DNA from 3 places in the Enterobacter sp. 4974935 genome. Region 1 is predicted to be linked to each of the others. Evidence: predicted binding sites of a transcription regulator. Region 1 holds the regulator's gene; each other region holds the start of a gene.
What was found. Region 1 encodes PhoB, which activates phosphate uptake and scavenging genes when phosphate is short. Its sites were predicted from a motif close to CTGTCATAAAACTGNCNNAT; they were not measured.
Positions count from the first base shown of each region.

Region 1 (6,403 bases):
AGCCGCCGACGATCTGGGCCCGGTGAATATGCCCGAGGGCAATGTAGTCGGCGGGAGGAAAGTTTTGCGCTGGAAACGCGTCCAGCGTACCGATATAAATCTCGCGCACCGCATCACTCTTACTGGCCCCGACGGTGGTGAGGTGCCCGGTGGCAACGATCGGAATGGCCTGTTCGCCGCGCAGGGCGCAGGCTTCCGTATGCTGCTGGTGATAATAGCGGGTGATGGCCTGCAACAGATGCTGCTGTTTTTCGCTCCCGGACAGGCCTGCCTGGCTTTGCACGATATCGCGCGGGCGTAAAAACGGAATTGGGCATAGCACCGCGCCCGGCGTGCCATCACGTTTTTTCAGGATCTGCGGCGCGTGTCCGGCGCTGGCCACCACGGTGGTATTGAGGAACGCCAGAATATCGCGGGATTCATTCAGCGTCGCCACCGAGTCATGGTTTCCGGCGACAATCACCAGGTGACAACCGGTTTGCTGGAGGTTGACCACAAAACGGTTGTACAGCTCACGCGCATAGCTCGGCGGCGATCCGGTATCAAAAATGTCGCCCGCCACAATAATTGCGTCCACCTCGTGAGCCTGAGCCGTCTCCAGCAGCCAGTTCAGGAACGCTTCATGTTCCGCGGCGCGGCTTTTGCTGTAAAAATTTTGACCCAGGTGCCAGTCTGAGGTGTGAAGTATGCGCATAAGAGATCCGTGGCAATAATAAGAAAGCAGGATTATAAACGTTCGGGGAACGGAAAATAACCGCTGTAATAAAACAACAGTTTGCTATTTATCGTGGTAATGTTTTTCATAAATCTGTCATAAATCTGACGCATAATGACGCCGCATTACAGACTTGTAACTTAAATACGATAAGACAGGGCAAAGTATGGCGAGACGTATTCTGGTCGTAGAAGATGAAGCTCCGATCCGTGAAATGGTGTGCTTCGTGCTTGAACAAAATGGCTTCCAGCCGGTTGAAGCGGAAGATTATGACAGCGCGGTGAACCAGCTGAATGAACCCTGGCCCGATCTGATCCTGCTGGACTGGATGCTGCCTGGCGGTTCCGGATTGCAGTTTATCAAGCATATCAAACGCGAGGCGATGACCCGCGATATCCCGGTGGTGATGCTGACGGCGCGCGGTGAGGAAGAGGATCGCGTGCGCGGTCTGGAAACCGGCGCGGACGATTACATCACCAAACCGTTCTCTCCAAAAGAGCTGGTGGCGCGTATCAAAGCCGTGATGCGCCGTATTTCACCGATGGCGGTGGAAGAGGTGATTGAGATGCAGGGCCTGAGCCTGGATCCTACCTCACACCGGGTCATGACCGGTGAAAATCCCCTCGATATGGGCCCCACCGAATTTAAACTCCTGCACTTCTTTATGACACACCCGGAGCGCGTTTACAGCCGCGAACAGTTGCTGAATAACGTCTGGGGAACTAACGTCTATGTCGAAGACCGAACGGTTGACGTCCATATTCGCCGCCTGCGTAAAGCACTGGAACTGAGCGGCCACGATCGCATGGTACAGACGGTCCGCGGCACGGGTTATCGCTTCTCGACCCGTTTCTGAACAATGACAGGAGTGTGACGCGTGCTGGAACGTCTGTCATGGAAAAGGCTCGTCTTTGAACTGATCTTATGCTGTATTCCGGCCCTCATTCTGGGGGCTATTTTTGGCTATCTGCCGTGGTTTTTACTGGTGGCCGTGACGGGGTTGCTCGTCTGGCATTTCTGGAATTTACTGCGTCTTTCCTGGTGGCTGTGGGTCGACAGAAGTATGACACCCCCGCCGGGAAGCGGGAGCTGGGAACCGCTACTCTACGGCCTGCACCAGATGCAGATGCGTAATAAAAAGCGCCGTCGTGAGCTGGGAAGCCTGATAAAACGCTTTCGCAGCGGCGCGGAGTCGCTGCCGGACGCAGTGATCCTGACGACGGAAGAAGGGACCATCTTCTGGTGCAATGGCCTCGCACAGCAGCTGTTGGGCCTGCGCTGGCCGGATGATAACGGTCAGAACATCCTCAACCTTCTGCGCTATCCCGAGTTCACGCTGTATCTGAAAACGCGTGATTTTAGTCGTCCGCACAATCTGAAGCTCAATAACGGTCGCCATCTTGAAATTCGCGTGATGCCCTACAGCGATCGGCAGTGGCTGATGGTGGCGCGGGATGTCACCCAGATGCATCAGCTTGAGGGCGCGAGACGTAACTTCTTTGCCAACGTCAGCCACGAGCTGCGTACGCCGTTGACGGTGCTTCAGGGCTATCTGGAGATGATGCAGGAGCAAACGCTTGAGGGGGCGCCGCGTGAGAAAGCGCTGCATACCATGCGGGAACAGACGTTCCGCATGGAAGGGCTGGTCAAACAGCTACTAACGCTTTCAAAAATTGAGGCTGCCCCGTCGCTGGCGCTAAACGACATCATTGATGTGCCGATGATGCTGCGAGTGGTGGAGCGCGAAGCCCAAACGCTGAGCCATAATCAACACACCCTGAGTTTTGATGTTGATAACACGCTGAAAGTGCTCGGCAGTGAAGATGAGCTGCGAAGCGCTATCTCAAACCTGGTCTATAACGCCGTGAATCATACCCCGACAGGGACGCATATCGCGGTGCGGTGGCAGCATACTCCGGCAGGGGCTGAGTTTAGCGTCGAGGACAACGGGCCGGGGATTGGGCCTGAACACCTCCCGCGTCTCACCGAACGGTTCTACCGGGTGGATAAGGCGCGCTCGCGGCAGACCGGCGGGAGCGGACTGGGGCTGGCAATTGTGAAGCATGCCGTCAGCCACCACGAAAGCCGGCTCAATATCGAAAGCACCCTGGGTAAGGGCACGCGCTTTAGCTTCGTGATTCCGGAACGATTAATTGCCAAAAAAAGTGCCTGACAGCGTGTGTGTCAGGCTACCTTTCCACGGGCCAGCGATTGCTGGCCCGTTTGCTTTGCAGTCAAGCGAAACGCGAGTGAATATTATACGGCTGGTGCTTTTTTGTTCGCATGATTAGCCATGAGTTTTTCTTATACATGGCATATTATTTTGGTCTGAATTTTCATGCTGGCATATTGTTCTGGTTTTACGATCCCTTCTTGCCTTTAAACGTTATAAGCGTTTAAATTGCCCCCCATATACTGTCAGACCGACTGTATTTGCGTGGTAAATCGAAAAACTATTCTTCGCCACGCCTGGACGGGAGCATATCCCGCTGAAATTGAGCAAATTTTCCGCTGTATCGTCCCGTCAGGGATGGCGAAAATCTCAACGTATTCAACACCACATCCACAGGCAGTAAGGTTTTATGACCCATCACTTGAAATCGCGTGACATTATCGCGCTGGGCTTTATGACATTTGCGCTGTTCGTTGGCGCAGGTAACATCATTTTTCCTCCAATGGTTGGCTTACAGGCGGGTGAACACGTCTGGACGGCTGCGTTTGGCTTCCTGCTTACTGCCGTGGGCCTGCCGGTACTGACCGTTATCGCGCTGGCGAAAGTCGGTGGCGGTGTGGACAGCCTCAGCACCCCGATTGGCAAAGTGGCTGGCGTTCTGCTGGCAACCGTCTGCTATCTGGCCGTTGGCCCGCTGTTCGCAACCCCGCGTACGGCGACCGTCTCCTTTGAAGTGGGTATTGCCCCGCTGACCGGTGACGGCGCGATGCCGCTGTTTATTTACAGCCTCATTTACTTCGCCATCGTGATTCTGGTTTCTCTCTATCCGGGCAAACTGCTGGATACTGTGGGTAACTTCCTGGCACCGCTGAAAATTGTGGCGCTGATTGTGCTGGCGGTTGCGGCCATCGTCTGGCCTGCGGGGCCCATCAGCTCCGCGATGGACGCCTACCAGAACGCGGCGTTCTCAAACGGTTTCGTGAACGGCTATCTGACGATGGATACGCTTGGCGCGATGGTGTTTGGTATCGTTATCGTTAACGCCGCGCGTTCCCGCGGGGTGACCGAAGCGCGTCTGCTGACTCGCTACACCATCTGGGCTGGCCTGATGGCCGGTGTCGGCCTGACGCTGCTGTATCTGGCGCTGTTCCGCCTGGGTTCAGATAGCGCAACGCTGGTCGATCAGAGCGCAAACGGCGCGGCGATCCTGCATGCTTACGTGCAGCACACCTTTGGTGGTGCAGGCAGCATGCTGCTGGCGGCGCTGATTTTCCTGGCCTGTCTGGTGACGGCGGTGGGTCTGACCTGCGCCTGCGCGGAGTTCTTCGCTCAGTATCTGCCGCTTTCTTACCGCACGCTGGTGTTTATCCTCGGCATCTTCTCCATGGCGGTGTCAAACCTCGGTCTGAGCCACCTGATTCAGGTCTCAATTCCGGTGCTGACGGCGATCTATCCGCCATGTATCGTGCTGGTAGTGCTGAGCTTCACCCGTTCGTGGTGGCATAACTCCACGCGAATTATTGCGCCAGCCATGTTTATCAGCCTGATTTTTGGTATCCTTGACGGGATCAAAGCATCAGCATTTGCAGAAATCCTGCCAGCCTGGACACAGCGTCTGCCGCTGTCCGAGCAGGGCCTGGCCTGGCTGATGCCTTCCGTTGTAGCGCTGGTTCTGGCGATTATCTGGGACCGTGCGGCAGGGCGTCAGGTGACATCCAACGCCCATTAATCAACGGCAACAAATTGTTTAACCACGGGGCTTAAGGCCCCGTGGTTTTTTGTTTTTTTCGTGTTGAATGGCAAGATTTTAATGGAAAGCACTAACAAACTTAAACGTGGATTGAGCACCCGCCACATCCGCTTTATGGCGCTGGGCTCGGCTATCGGTACCGGTCTTTTTTATGGCTCGGCAGATGCCATCAAAATGGCCGGTCCAAGCGTTCTGCTGGCCTACATCATCGGCGGCGTGGCGGCGTATATCATCATGCGCGCCCTTGGCGAAATGTCGGTTCACAACCCCTCTGCCAGTTCCTTCTCCCGCTACGCGCAGGAAAATTTAGGCCCGCTGGCCGGGTTTATCACCGGCTGGACCTACTGCTTCGAAATCCTGATTGTTGCCATTGCCGATGTGACGGCGTTTGGTATCTATATGGGGGTCTGGTTCCCCGCCGTGCCGCACTGGATCTGGGTGCTGAGCGTGGTGCTGATTATCTGCGCCGTTAACCTGATGAGCGTGAAGGTGTTTGGCGAGCTGGAGTTCTGGTTCTCCTTCTTCAAGGTCGCGACCATTATCATCATGATCCTCGCCGGTTTCGGCATTATCATCTGGGGTATCGGCAACGGTGGACAGCCAACCGGCATTCACAACCTGTGGAGCAACGGCGGCTTCTTTAGCAACGGCTGGCTCGGGATGGTCATGTCGCTGCAGATGGTCATGTTCGCCTATGGCGGAATCGAGATTATCGGCATCACCGCCGGGGAAGCGAAAGATCCGGAGAAGTCTATTCCGCGCGCCATCAACTCGGTGCCGATGCGCATCCTGGTGTTCTACGTGGGCACGCTGTTTGTGATTATGTCCATCTACCCGTGGAACCAGGTGGGCACCAACGGCAGCCCGTTTGTCCTGACTTTCCAGCATATGGGCATTGCGTTTGCCGCCAGCATTCTCAACTTTGTGGTGCTGACCGCCTCGCTGTCGGCCATCAACAGTGACGTGTTCGGCGTGGGCCGTATGCTGCACGGCATGGCGGAGCAGGGCAGTGCGCCGAAGGTGTTTGCCAAAACGTCGCGTCGCGGTACCCCGTGGGTAACGGTGCTGGTCATGACCGTGGCGCTGCTGTTCTCGGTCTACCTGAACTACATTATGCCGGAGAACGTCTTCCTGGTGATTGCGTCGCTGGCGACCTTTGCGACGGTGTGGGTGTGGATCATGATCCTGCTGTCGCAGATTGCGTTCCGTCGCCGCCTGTCGCCAGAAGAGGCCAAAGCGCTGAAGTTTAAAGTGCCGGGCGGTGTTGCGACGACCGTCGTTGGCCTCATCTTCCTGGTGTTTATCATCGGCCTGATTGGTTATCACCCGGATACCCGTATTTCCCTGTACGTGGGCTTCGCGTGGATCGTCCTGCTGCTGGTGGGCTGGATGTTTAAATGTCGCCGCGATCGTCAGCTGGCGGAAGCACAGTAACATTCTTTTCCCCTCTCCCCGTGGGAGAGGGTTCCCCACAAATTAATGCGAGCACTGAGCAATCCCCTCGCCCCTCCGGGGAGAGGGTTAGGGTGAGGGGAACATACGGCGGTGGTGGTCATTCCGTTCACTTTATGTTCCTTGCTACTCTGTAACGACATGACCGGTGAACGTGCCAGGATGGCTCAGTCGCCACCACCCTGGCGACCCGTGCTCCCGGCGGTAAATCGCCGCTTCGCGGTGCCCTCGGCTTATTCCTTCCGGCTTATCGGGTACGGGCGGAGGCAACGTCCCTGTAAAGCCGCCCTCTCGGCGCATCCCTGCGCCTCGC
Region 1 covers NZ_JBZWGT010000003.1:3,378,906-3,385,308, reverse strand. The annotation lists gene sbcD (exonuclease subunit SbcD) at 1-694, opposite strand, end outside; gene phoB (phosphate response regulator transcription factor PhoB) at 882-1,571, shown strand; gene phoR (phosphate regulon sensor histidine kinase PhoR) at 1,593-2,888, shown strand; gene brnQ (branched-chain amino acid transporter carrier protein BrnQ) at 3,298-4,617, shown strand; gene proY (proline-specific permease ProY) at 4,699-6,072, shown strand.

Region 2 (6,403 bases), 2.1 Mb from region 1:
CCGTAAACAATCCGTCCACATCCGCCTGGTTATACAGCACGTCGTAAAGCTGATCCACGTCCGTCGCATACTCCGGCAACTGGTCTGCACGCACGGTATACGGATGCACCTGCATCTTGCTCGCATGCGCCTCTTTCACCATCGCCGTCAGCTTCACGTGGCCCGGCGTTGAGCCTTCCGCCACCAGCATGTGGTAATCCGGCCCGATGCCGTCGGCGTACTGCGCAATCTGCTTCATCGCGCCCGGCTTAAACATCCAGTCGTAGCTGTAGTTCACCCACTTCCCGTCCGGCTGTTTTTCCTGAGTTTCATTCCAGTCGGTATAGGCAATCAGCTGCACCAGATTGAGATCCATTCCCATCTTCGGCTCCAGCTCAGTTTTGATGCGCTTCAGTTCCGCGGCATCGAAACATTGCAGGAAAACCTTATCCTGCTTGCTGGTGTAGCCGTACTTTTTCAGTACCTCCAGCGTCTTCGCGGCAATGTCTTTTCCTTCCTGATGGTGGAACCACGGCGCTTTGATTTCCGGGTAGATACCGATATTTTTGCCCGTCGAGTGGTTCAGCCCCTGAACAAACTCGATCTCCTCTTCGAAGGTGTGAATACGGAAGTCAGACTTGCCCATCGGGAAACGCCCCGGATAGACCTGCACCTTCTTACCGTTCTCAATCTCGAAGCCCTCGGTAAACTTCAGCGAGCGGATCTCCGCCAGCGTGAAGTCGATGGCGTAGTAGCGGCCATCTTTACGGGCGCGGTTCGGGAAACGCTCCGCCACGTCCGTCACGCGGTCAAGATAGTGGTCATGCAGAACGACCAGCTGGTCGTCCTTCGTCATCACCAGATCCTGCTCCAGATAATCCGCGCCCTGGGCATAGGCCATCGCTTTTGCCGGCAGCGTATGCTCCGGCAGATAACCGCTGGCGCCACGGTGGGCGATCACGATTTTATCCGCCGCCAGCGCGGAGCCTGTCATCAGGCCCGCCAGCAGCAGGCCTGTCGCTAACTGAGTTAATTTCATCGCAATGCTCCTTACTGACGACGCGCCAGCACCTCGGCATGGTGACGTTTTTCACCGATCATCACGACGATCAACAGCAGAACCGCCAGCACGCTGCCGCCAATCATCACCATAAAGCCACCGTCCCAGCCGAAGAAATCGACGGTGTAACCGACGATGGCACTTGCCGCCACTGAACCGCCGAGGTAGCCAAACAGACCGGTAAAGCCTGCCGCCGTGCCTGCCGCTTTCTTCGGCGCCAGCTCCAGCGCGTGCAGGCCGATCAGCATAACCGGACCATAAATCAGGAAGCCGATTACGATCATACAGGCCATATCCACACCCGGATTACCCGGCGGGTTAAGCCAGTAAACGACCGTCGCGATGGTCACCAGCGTCATAAAGAACACGCCCGTCGCCCCACGGTTGCCCTTAAACACTTTGTCCGACATCCAGCCGCAGATCAGCGTGCCGGGAATGCCCGCGTATTCATACAGGAAATAGGCCCAGGAGGATTTATCCAGCGCGAAGTGCTTCACCTCTTTCAGGTAAGTCGGGGACCAGTCGAGGATGCCGTAGCGCAGCAGGTAGACAAACACGTTCGCCACCGCGATGTACCACAGCAGCTTGTTTGGCAGCACATACTTCATGAAGATCTGTTTCGCGGTCAGCTCTTCTTCGTGCTTCTCGCTGTAATCATCCGGGTAGTCGTTTTTGTACTCTTCAATCGGCGGCAGGCCGCAGGACTGCGGCGTGTCGCGCATCAGGGCGAAGGCGATAATCGCCACCAGAATGGCGCCAAAGGCAGGCATATAGAGCGCCGCGTGCCAGTCGTTGAACCAGGCCATCCCCAGCAGGAACAGCAGCGGCGGAAGCCCGCCCCCGACGTTATGCGCGCAGTTCCAGACCGATACAATCCCACCGCGCTCTTTCTGTGACCACCAGTGCACCATGGTACGTCCGCATGGCGGCCACCCCATCCCCTGGAACCAGCCGCAGAGGAACAGCAGTACGAACATGACGGCAATGCTGGAGGTCGCCCATGGCACAAAGCCCATGAACAGCATCACCGCTGCCGCGAGGATCAGACCGGCGGGCAGGAACACGCGCGGATTCGAGCGATCCGACACCGACCCCATAATGAACTTCGAAAAACCGTACGCGATGGAGATCCCCGACAGCGCAAAGCCCAGATCGCCGCGGGAGAAGCCTTGTTCCACCAGGTACGGCATGGCGAGCGCAAAGTTTTTACGTACCAGATAGTACGCCGCATACCCGAAGAAGATCCCGAGGAAGATTTGCCAACGCAGACGGCGGTAGAGAGGATCAATCTCTGCCTCTGGCAGTCGCGCCCGGTGTGGCGCAGGTTTAAAGATACTGAGCATAACAGCCTCCGTGGCCTTTCAAAAATGACCGGGCATCTCGCGCCCGGCTACAGAGGCGGCGATGTTAAGAAATCACGGTGAATGTTACTGTGAATCAACGCACAGATTGTTACAGAAATATGACAGAATGCGCAAAAAAGCGCATGAAATCACGTTTCACTTTCGAATTTCGCGCGTTTATGTTCGAAATCAAACAAACCACACGATCAATGTGGCTAAATGCTAAAAAACGAACATAGAGGAAAGGCAATGACAATTCACGATCCACGCTTCAGCGATGTGATTATCATTGGCGGTGGCGCGACGGGTGCCGGCATCGCACGCGACTGCGCCCTGCGGGGATTGAGCGTCACGCTTCTGGAACGCCACGACATCGCCACCGGCGCAACGGGGCGTAACCACGGTCTGTTGCACAGCGGCGCCCGCTATGCGGTCACTGACGCTGAGTCCGCGCGCGAGTGTATTGCTGAAAACCAGATCCTCAGGCGCATCGCCCGCCACTGCGTTGAACCGACCAACGGCCTTTTTATCACCCTTCCCGAGGATGACCTCGGCTTTCAGCAAACCTTTATCACCGCCTGCACGGCGGCAGGCATTCAGGCCGAGGCGCTCGATCCTGCGCAGGCGTGCCGTCTGGAACCCTCGGTGAACCCGGCATTACTGGGCGCGGTAAAAGTGCCTGACGGAACCATTGATCCTTTCCGCCTGACCGCCGCCAATATGCTCGACGCGCGGGAACACGGCGCACAGATCCTGACCGGGCATCACGTCACCGGGCTTATTCGTGAAGGTAATACCGTGCGCGGGGTGCGCGTGTGTGATACGCAGTACAATGAACACCGCGAGCTGTATGCCACCGTCGTGGTCAACGCGGCAGGGATCTGGGGCCAGCGCATCGCGGAATACGCCGATTTATCCGTCCGCATGTTCCCGGCCAAAGGCTCGCTGCTGATCCTCGACCATCGCATCAATAACCATGTCATCAACCGCTGCCGTAAACCGTCTGACGCCGACATCCTCGTGCCGGGGGACACCATTTCGTTGATCGGCACGACCTCAATGCATGTGGACTACAGCGAAATTGATTACAACCGCGTTACCGCCGAAGAGGTGGATATTCTGCTGCGCGAAGGGGAAAAGCTGGCCCCGGTGATGGCGCAGACGCGTATTCTGCGTGCCTACGCGGGCGTGCGTCCCCTCATCGCCAGCGACAACGATCCGAGCGGGCGTAACGTCAGCCGCGGCATCGTGCTGCTCGATCACGCCGAACGCGACGGCATGGACGGGTTTATCACCATTACCGGCGGCAAGCTGATGACCTACCGGCTGATGGCGGAGTGGGCCACCGATGCCGTCTGCCGTAAGCTCGGCAACACCGCGCCGTGCGTGACGGCGGAACAGGCTCTGCCCGGCTCGCAGCAATCGACAGAAAAAACGCTGCACAAAATCATTTCACTTCCTGCCCCGCTTCGCGGTTCGGCGATTTACCGCCACGGCGACCGCACCCCGACCTGGCTTGGTGAAGGGCGACTCAGCCGCAGTCTGGTGTGCGAATGCGAAGCCGTGACCGCAGGCGAGGTGCAATATGCCGTGGAAAACCTGACGGTGAACAACCTGCTTGATTTACGCCGCCGCACGCGAGTCGGGATGGGCACCTGTCAGGGGGAACTGTGCGCCTGCCGTGCCGCCGGGCTGCTACAACGTTTTCATGCCACCTCCTCAACCCAGTCGCTCGCCCAGCTCAGCGATTTTTTAAATGAGCGCTGGAAAGGCATTCAGCCCGTCGCCTGGGGCGATGCCCTGCGCGAAAGTGAGTTTACCCGCTGGGTCTATCAGGGACTTTGCGGTCTGGAGAAGGAGCACAACCATGAAATTTGATACCGTGATTGTGGGTGGAGGGCTGGCGGGCCTGCTGTGCGGTCTCAAACTGACGCAGCGGGGTCTGCGCTGCGCCATTGTCACTCGCGGTCAAAGTGCCCTGCACTTCTCCTCCGGCTCGCTGGATTTACTGGGCGCGCTATCGTTCGCCGATCTGCCGCCTGAACATCCCTACCGCCTGACGGGCGCAGAGAATATGGCCCGCTTTGCCTGCGAAACCGAACACCTGCTGACCGCCTGCGGCGCACGCATGCAGGGTGACGCCGAGCAAAATCATCAGCGCGTCACGCCGCTCGGCACTCTGCGCGCCGCCTGGCTTAGCCCGGAAGAGGTGCCTGTCGCCCCCATCGCTGCCGGGCGCGTGCGCGTGGTAGGGATCAGCGGTTTCCTCGATTTCCAGCCGCATCTTGCCGCCGCGTCTCTCAGACAGCAAGGGATTCAGGTGGATACGGCGGAGATTGATCTCCCCGAGCACGACGTGCTGCGCGAAAACCCCAGCGAGTTTCGTGCGGTGAACATTGCCCGCCTGCTTGATAATGAACGCTACTGGCCGCAGCTGTACGCAGCGCTTCAACCGCTCGGCGAGACCTGCGACGCCCTGTTTATGCCCGCCTGTTTTGGCTTAACGGACAACCGGCTCTGGCGCTGGCTCTCGGCGCGCCTGCCCTGTACGCTCGGTTTACTGCCGACGCTCCCCCCTTCCGTGCCCGGCATTCGTCTGCATACCCAGCTTCAACGTCAGTTTGTCGCCCAGGGTGGCGTCTGGTTGGCAGGCGACGAGGTGAAAAAAATCACCCTGGCAGAGGGCGCGGTAAGCGAAATCTGGACCCGCAACCACGGCGACATCCCGCTTCGTGCACGCTATACGGTGCTGGCAAGCGGCAGCTTCTTCAGTAACGGTCTGCTGAGCAGCCGGGATGGCGTGCGTGAGGCAATTCTCGGGCTGGATGTCCGGCAAAGCGCTTCCCGCGCGGACTGGTATCAAAGCGATTTCTTCACCCCGCAGCCCTGGCAGCAGTTCGGCGTGATCGTCGATACCCAGCTGCGCCCGCAGCTGGGCGGGGAACCGGTTGAAAATCTTTACGCCATCGGCTCGGTTCTGGGCGGGTACGATCCCGTGGCACAGGGCTGCGGTGGCGGCGTCTGCGCCGTCACCGCGCTGCATGTCGCGGAGCAGATTATCCAGCGCAGGGAGGGAGCACAATGAACGACACCCGATTTGAAAGCTGTATCAAATGCACGGTCTGCACCACGGTTTGCCCGGTCAGCGGCGTCGATCCGCGCTATCCCGGCCCGAAACAGGCCGGCCCCGACGGGGAACGTCTGCGCCTGAAGGACGGCGCGCTCTACGACGAGGCGCTGAAATACTGTATCAACTGTAAACGCTGCGAAGTTGCCTGCCCGTCGGACGTGAAAATAGGCGATATCATCCAGCGCGCCCGCGCCCGCTACAGTACGCAAAAACCGACGCTGCGCGACGCGATACTAAGCCACACCGATCTGATGGGCAGCCTCTCGGCGCCTTTCGCGCCGGTCGTCAATGCCGCCACCGCCCTGAAGCCGGTGCGCAGACTGCTGGATGCTACGCTCAAAATCGACCATCACCGCAGTCTGCCGAAATATTCTCACGGCACCTTCCGCCGCTGGTATAAATCCGTGGCGGCAGAACAGGCGCAGTTCGCTGAGCAGGTTGCCTTCTTCCACGGCTGCTACGTGAACTACAACCATCCGCAGCTGGGAAAAGACCTGCTGAAAGTGCTGAACGCCATGGGGACGGGCGTTCAGCTGCTGAGCAAAGAGAAGTGCTGCGGCGTTCCGCTGATTGCCAACGGTTTTACCGACAAAGCGCGCAGGCAGGCGAAAAGCAACGTCACCTCTTTACGTGAGGCGATCGTCGACAAAGGGATACCGGTACTGGCGACGTCGTCAACCTGTACCTTCACGCTGCGCGATGAATATCCGCATCTGCTGGAGGTGGATAACACCGGCCTGCGCGAGCACATTGAGCTGGCGACCCGCTTTCTCTGGCGCAAGCTTGACAGTGGGCAGACGTTACCGCTGGGCAAATTGCCGCTGAAGGTGGTGTATCACACGCCATGTCATATGGAGAAGATGGGCTGGTCGATCTATACGCTGGAGCTGC
Region 2 covers NZ_JBZWGT010000003.1:1,243,290-1,249,692, reverse strand. The annotation lists gene glpQ (glycerophosphodiester phosphodiesterase) at 1-1,018, opposite strand, end outside; gene glpT (glycerol-3-phosphate transporter) at 1,030-2,382, opposite strand; gene glpA (anaerobic glycerol-3-phosphate dehydrogenase subunit A) at 2,632-4,260, shown strand; gene glpB (glycerol-3-phosphate dehydrogenase subunit GlpB) at 4,250-5,467, shown strand; gene glpC (anaerobic glycerol-3-phosphate dehydrogenase subunit GlpC) at 5,464-6,403, shown strand, end outside.
Region 2: glpT (glycerol-3-phosphate transporter) is a predicted target of PhoB. The motif match lies at 2,489-2,508, and genes of this name have one in related genera.

Region 3 (6,403 bases), 1.7 Mb from region 1:
GAGGTTCTCAACCACATGCCCGTATCGATCTTTCCTGACCAGCCGCACGCCTGCCTTCCCGGTGAGCTGCGTGTTAAAGCTTTTCTCGACGCCCTCAATACCCTGACCATCAATATTAGTGAAGCCAATCAGGTTTGCCGCCACGTGTCCGGCAGGATAAAAGCGACGGGACTCATCGCGTAGGTTGATACCGGGAAGACGCAGCTTATCAATCCACTTTGCCTGGGAGGGATCAACCTGACGAGCTAGATAAATGAATCGCCCGTGCGGATTGCTGTTTATTCGCGATGCGAGCGTGCTCAGAGAAAGGTGTAAAGCATTTGCCAGGGCCTGCCAGCGCGAATCAAAGCCGATCCCCCCTTTATCAAGCACAGTTTTGGGATCGGCCCAGACGGCTTGGACAGGTACGCTTACCGCAAGGGGACGCCCTTCACGGTCAACAATCATCCCACGTGGGGCGTCTATCGCCACTTCGCGCAGGGAACGCATATCCTCCTGCTTCACCAGATTATCCGGTTTGATAATTTGTAGCCATGCCACGCGGCCTAACAGAAAAGCAAGGCTACAAAAGATGGCGAGACACAGAAGTGCAAAACGTGCCGGTGTAAAGTTTCCGTTGGCCGTTATTGTCTTTTTTTTCACTTTAACCCCAGGGCTGTTAATCAACGCCCTGATTTAACGGGAAAAAGGGATAATAAGGCGGGAAAACAATGCTAATAATCTCGCGGGTTTGCAACAAGATAATAACAGAGGAGGAATACGTAACATTTTGAAAAATAAGTGAATAAAAAAGCCCCGCATCGGCGAGGCTTATGTCTGAGATCGAAGCGCCAAGCGCTTCAGTCAGCAGTGATTCGATCAGATAGCAGTTACGTTAACCGCAGCTGGGCCTTTCTGGCCGTCCTGAATTTCGAACTCAACGTTCTGGCCTTCAGCCAGAGTTTTGAAGCCGTTACCCTGGATTGCAGAGAAGTGTACGAACACGTCTTTGCTGCCGTCAGCAGGAGTAATGAAACCAAAACCTTTAGACTCGTTGAACCACTTAACTTGACCTTTAATCTTTGCCATTTGCAAAATTCCTTAGAGTGTTTTCTTAGCCCGCAGGCTTTAACATAGATAAAACTGAGACATTACTGCTTGAGGCACTAATATAAGGTTCGGCAGAGAAGCGGTATTCAACGACAACGTGTTTACTCAGGACTTCTTTACTGAAAATGCCACACATAAACAGAACTGTACCTCGTTTGACCCAAAACGTGTTATCACACACAACGTTTAATATGGCAAGCCATTTTTAAACGTGTCTCGATCCGCCGCACAAATTCAGGGGTTACTCCATAACAATCTGCACAGTTATGCGAATTGTCAAATGAAGCGCCACCTGACCTCACCGCCCACAGAGTGCGCTGACGCGCCCTGTAATCAAAGACTTTTTAAACATAGCTCAATCATTTCAAAGCGTCCATCCCAATCCCTGAATTTCTTTAAAGGAATGACTGAGTTAGAACATTTTGTGAAAAGTTATGCTGAAAACATCGCAATGCACCAGAGTGTGACAGTGAATAAACGATGTTAAATACATTTTGCTAACTGTATTAAAATCCACCATTTAATAAGCGTTATTCTGCACCAAAATAATGAAATTTTTATGACTCTGCCTCAAAACAAGGCAAGCAAAACGTTTCGATAAAAATAAAACACTTCAGGAAAGTTAAAGCTCACAATTTATTCAACGAAACGGTATGACTTGTATAAGGATAAATATTCGCCAGTTTTCAGTATACTGAAACAGTAGTTAACTGCTGCTTAATTATATGTTGGGATGTTATGGGTTACATTTGATAAGGGAGGAGATTTACGCCGTACGTCAGGCCACCTCCCCGTTCCGGGCAGACTATCGTTCGGCCACCAGGCGAATGAACTCTTCCTCGTCTTGTTTTTGAGCATCAGCTTCCTTCGGCACCGCTTTCTCCTCCGGCTCGTTGGCTTCGCACAGACGACGCAGCAACGCAGTCTGCCGTTTCTGCTGATCGAGCAATGCTTCCAGCAGCTCAATCTGCTCGTTTGTGCGGGAGCTGGCGCGATTAACGAAGAACCACAGCACCAGTCCAACAACCAGCACCACTAAAGACATTACCAGGGATGCAATGCTCAGCAGCCCCGAATTCATTAACTCACCCATTTCACCACCTCAGTAAAAACAGTCATTTTACCACTGCAGCCACGTAAGGACATCGCTCAGTGCAAAAATAGCCACTACCAGGGGATAAATTTATTGATTGAACAAATGCCGCTAAAGAACTGTACATCCTGATCGCACATCACATTGATAGTCTGCGTCCACAGCACCACGCATGCTATCAGCACTATAATCAGAATTACCCAGCGTATTTTTTTCACTCCACACTCCGTCTTATGACCTGATGTAGCCAGGTTATCACGGCTATCTTAAACAGGGGCTAACTGTACCTTCAACAGACGCTTTTCGGAATCGTGCACTTGTTTCACTGCGTAAACCCGTTACGCTTACTCCATGACAACAAAGAAAAAAGAGGCATCGATGCGTTTACTCGTTCGTACGATAATTGTACTGGCACTTGTGTGGATCGGCCTGCTGTTAAGTGGGTATGGCGTATTAATGGGAAGCAAAGAGAATGCCGCGGGTTTGGGTATTCAGTGTAAATATCTCACCGCCCAGGGGGTAAGCACGGCTCAGTACATCCATTCCGACAGCGGGATCATCGGGTTAACCAACTGTCCTGTGCTGCGTAAATCATCTGTTGTGGTGGATAACGGCTAATCAGAGCTAAATTTCGCTTACAAAAACGCCGCAAGAGTGCGGCGTTTTTATTGGAGGCATTGATCAGAACGGGTATTCGTTATAGCCCATCTGCTCTGAAATTTTGCGCGCTGCGGTATGCAGAATTGCCACATACTCATGAAGACGCTCTTCGGAGAAACGCAGCGTTGGGAAAGAGATGCTCAGTCCCGCAATGACAACGCCGAAGCGGTCAAACACCGGCACACCGATGCAGCGCAACCCTTCTTCCTGCTCTTCGTTATCTTCCCCATAACCCTGCTCACGCACTTTATCCAGCACGCTCAGTAGTTCATCCGTACTGGTAATCGTGCGATCGGTGCTGCGTTTGTATTCCACACCGTCAAGGATTTGCTTAACCTCTTCACGATCGCGCCAGGCCAGCAGGACTTTACCAATTGCGGTACTGTACAGCGGGTTACGACGACCGATGCGTGAATACATGCGCAGGTTGTACATGGAGTCAATTTTGTGGATGTAAACGATGCTGTCTTCATCCAGTGCGCCGAGGTGAATGGTCTCTTTCGTCAACCGCGAAAGTTCACGCATCTGAATGTCAGCGCTGCGGATCAGATCCACGTTCTGCAAGGCGCGGGCGCCCAATTCAAACAGTTTCAGGGTCAGAGAATATTTTTCTGATTCTCCTTCCTGCGCGACATAACCCAATGATTTCATCGTCTGCAAAAAGCGATAAACGGTGCTTTTCGACATCATCACACGCTGCGACAACTCTGTAATACCAATTTCACGCTCTTCTCCGAGCGCCTGCAAGATGCCAAACACCTTCAGCACGGAAGAAACAGAATCTGGCTGCTTATCCAAATCTGCGATTGCCATTTATCACCTCATGGAGAGTGTTTTATAAAAATCAGAACCGGTTTTTATTATAAATTCGTGTGATGCGCGCTGCAATCTATCTGGGTTTACTTCGTTACAAATCTGCGACATAAAACCGAAATAACGATGCTAAAATAGTTACTCTGAAAATAATTTCACACTGAGTCATTCTTTTCCCATGCAAAAAAACGTTTCTGATGGCCTGCCCTTACCACAGCGGTACGGGGCAATAGCCACTATTGTCATCGGCATTTCGATGGCTGTCCTTGACGGTGCGATTGCCAATGTGGCTCTTCCTACCATTGCCAAAGACCTTAATGCTTCTCCGGCAAGCTCCATCTGGATTGTGAACGCGTACCAGATAGCGATTGTGATTTCCCTTTTGTCACTCTCTTTCCTGGGCGATATGTTTGGTTATCGCCGGGTTTATCAGTGCGGGCTGGTGGTCTTTACTCTCACCTCGCTCTTCTGTGCCCTTTCCGATTCACTGCACACCCTTACGCTTGCGCGTATCGCACAGGGTTTTGGCGGTGCGGCGCTAATGAGCGTGAACACGGCCCTGATACGGCTTATCTATCCTCATCGCCATCTGGGGCGCGGCATGGGCATTAACTCCTTTATTGTGGCCGTGTCGTCCGCCGCCGGGCCGACGATTGCCGCCGCCATTCTGTCCGTTGCCTCGTGGCAGTGGCTGTTTGCCATTAACGTGCCGCTGGGCATTGTGGCGATCTTCTTCGCCCTGCGCTATCTTCCGGAAAATGGTCCGAAAAACACCATGCCACGTTTTGACCTGCCCAGCGCTGTGATGAACGCGCTGACCTTTGGCCTGCTGATTACTGCGCTGAGCGGATTTGCGCAGGGACAGTCTTTGTCGCTCATTGCCGCAGAAATCGTTGCCCTGCTTATCATCGGCTTTTTCTTTGTACGACGCCAGCTGGCGCTGCCCGTGCCGTTACTGCCGGTCGATTTGCTGCGTATTCCGCTGTTTTCGCTATCAATTTGTACCTCCATTTGCTCGTTCTGCGCCCAGATGCTGGCGCTGGTTGCGCTGCCATTCTTTTTGCAGAGCGTGCTTGGCCGTTCGGAAGTGGAAACAGGCTTGCTGCTCACGCCCTGGCCTTTGGCAACCATGGTGATGGCCCCGCTGGCCGGGTACCTTATTGAGCGCGTTCATGCCGGACTGCTGGGGGCTATCGGGCTGATCGTCATGGCAGCAGGACTGTTTGCGCTGTCGCTCCTGCCCTCCTCGCCGGGGGATCTGGATATTATCTGGCGCATGATCCTGTGCGGGGCAGGTTTTGGTCTGTTCCAGTCACCTAACAACCACACAATTATCACCTCTGCCCCACGTCATCGCAGCGGTGGCGCCAGCGGGATGCTGGGTACGGCAAGACTATTAGGGCAAAGCACCGGGGCCGCAATGGTGGCGTTGATGTTTAACCTTGCCGGGCAAAATGCGACACACGTTGCGCTGATTACCGCAGGGACACTGGCGACCCTCGCGGCTATCATTAGCGGCCTTCGTGTGACCCAGCCAAAGGCGCAGGCATAAAAAACCGGGCGGAGATTGTCTCCTGCCCGGTTTTTTTTCATCCGGCGGGTATTATTTCAGGTATTCGCCGCTTCGCAGCGCTTCAATACGTTTATCCAGCGGCGGGTGTGACATAAACAGCTCGCTCAGCGACTTTGATTTACCATTGATGCAGAAGGCCATCATGCTGTTTGCTTCCTGCGGCTCGTAGCTGGTTTTCAGACGTTGCAGCGCAGCAATCATCTTCTCACGACCCACCAGTTTCGCAGAACCGGCATCCGCGTGGAACTCACGATGACGGGAGAACCACATGGTAATGATGCTTGCCAGGATACCGAACACCAGCTCCAGCACCATTGAAACAGCAAAATAGATCAGCGGGTTACCGTTGCTCTCTTCACCCTCATCACGGTTGCCACCCATAAATCCGGCAGCAATCTGCGCCAGAATACGGGAAATAAAGATAACGAAGGTGTTCACCACGCCCTGGATCAAGGTCATGGTGACCATATCGCCGTTAGCGATGTGGCTGATCTCGTGAGCAATAACCGCTTCCGCTTCGTCACGGCTCATGTTTTGCAGCAGACCGGTACTGACGGCCACCAGGGACGCGTCACGACGCGCACCGGTAGCAAACGCGTTGATATCCGGCGCGTGGTAGATCGCCACCTGCGGCATGGCTATGCCCGCCTGCTTTGACTGCTGAGCAACCGTGCTCATCAACCACTGTTCCATATCGTTACGCGGCTGCTCAATAACTTCACCGCCCACGGATTTCAGTGCCATCCACTTCGACATCAGCAGTGAAATGAAAGAGCCGCCGAAACCAAACAGCAGCGCCATAATCAACAGACCCTGAACGCTGCTCGACTGAATTCCCGTCAGGCTTAGCACCAGCCCGAATACCACCATCACCGCCAGGTTGGTGAGCAGGAAGAGCGCGATTCGCATCATAATATTCTTTTAACCTCAGTTTAACAAAACGCACTATGCGATTACCCACATCGTATGGGTATTGCGGCTATTTTCAAGCATCCAGACGGCGTAAGTCACCAGAAAGACACAACTTTACACAATTGGAAATCTGCCTGACGGAAGGATGAGGAACAAAAAGAAACAGGCACAATTTCTTGTGCCTGTTGGGGGATTATTTTGTCGGAGCAGGTTGTACGGCAGGTTTCTCTTTTTCCAGCTTCGCGAGATCAAGCGCGATATGC
Region 3 covers NZ_JBZWGT010000003.1:1,640,971-1,647,373, reverse strand. The annotation lists gene ftsI (peptidoglycan glycosyltransferase FtsI) at 1-642, opposite strand, end outside; gene cspE (transcription antiterminator/RNA stability regulator CspE) at 859-1,068, opposite strand; partial or broken gene AC4OVS_RS09015 (DUF2627 domain-containing protein) at 1,081-1,225, opposite strand; gene AC4OVS_RS09010 (YebO family protein) at 1,895-2,182, opposite strand; gene mgrB (PhoP/PhoQ regulatory lipoprotein MgrB) at 2,257-2,400, opposite strand; gene AC4OVS_RS09000 (YobH family protein) at 2,561-2,800, shown strand; gene kdgR (DNA-binding transcriptional regulator KdgR) at 2,864-3,655, opposite strand; gene AC4OVS_RS08990 (MFS transporter) at 3,834-5,207, shown strand; gene htpX (protease HtpX) at 5,259-6,140, opposite strand; gene prc (carboxy terminal-processing peptidase) at 6,334-6,403, opposite strand, start outside.
Region 3: kdgR (DNA-binding transcriptional regulator KdgR) is a predicted target of PhoB. The motif match lies at 3,747-3,766, and genes of this name have one in related genera.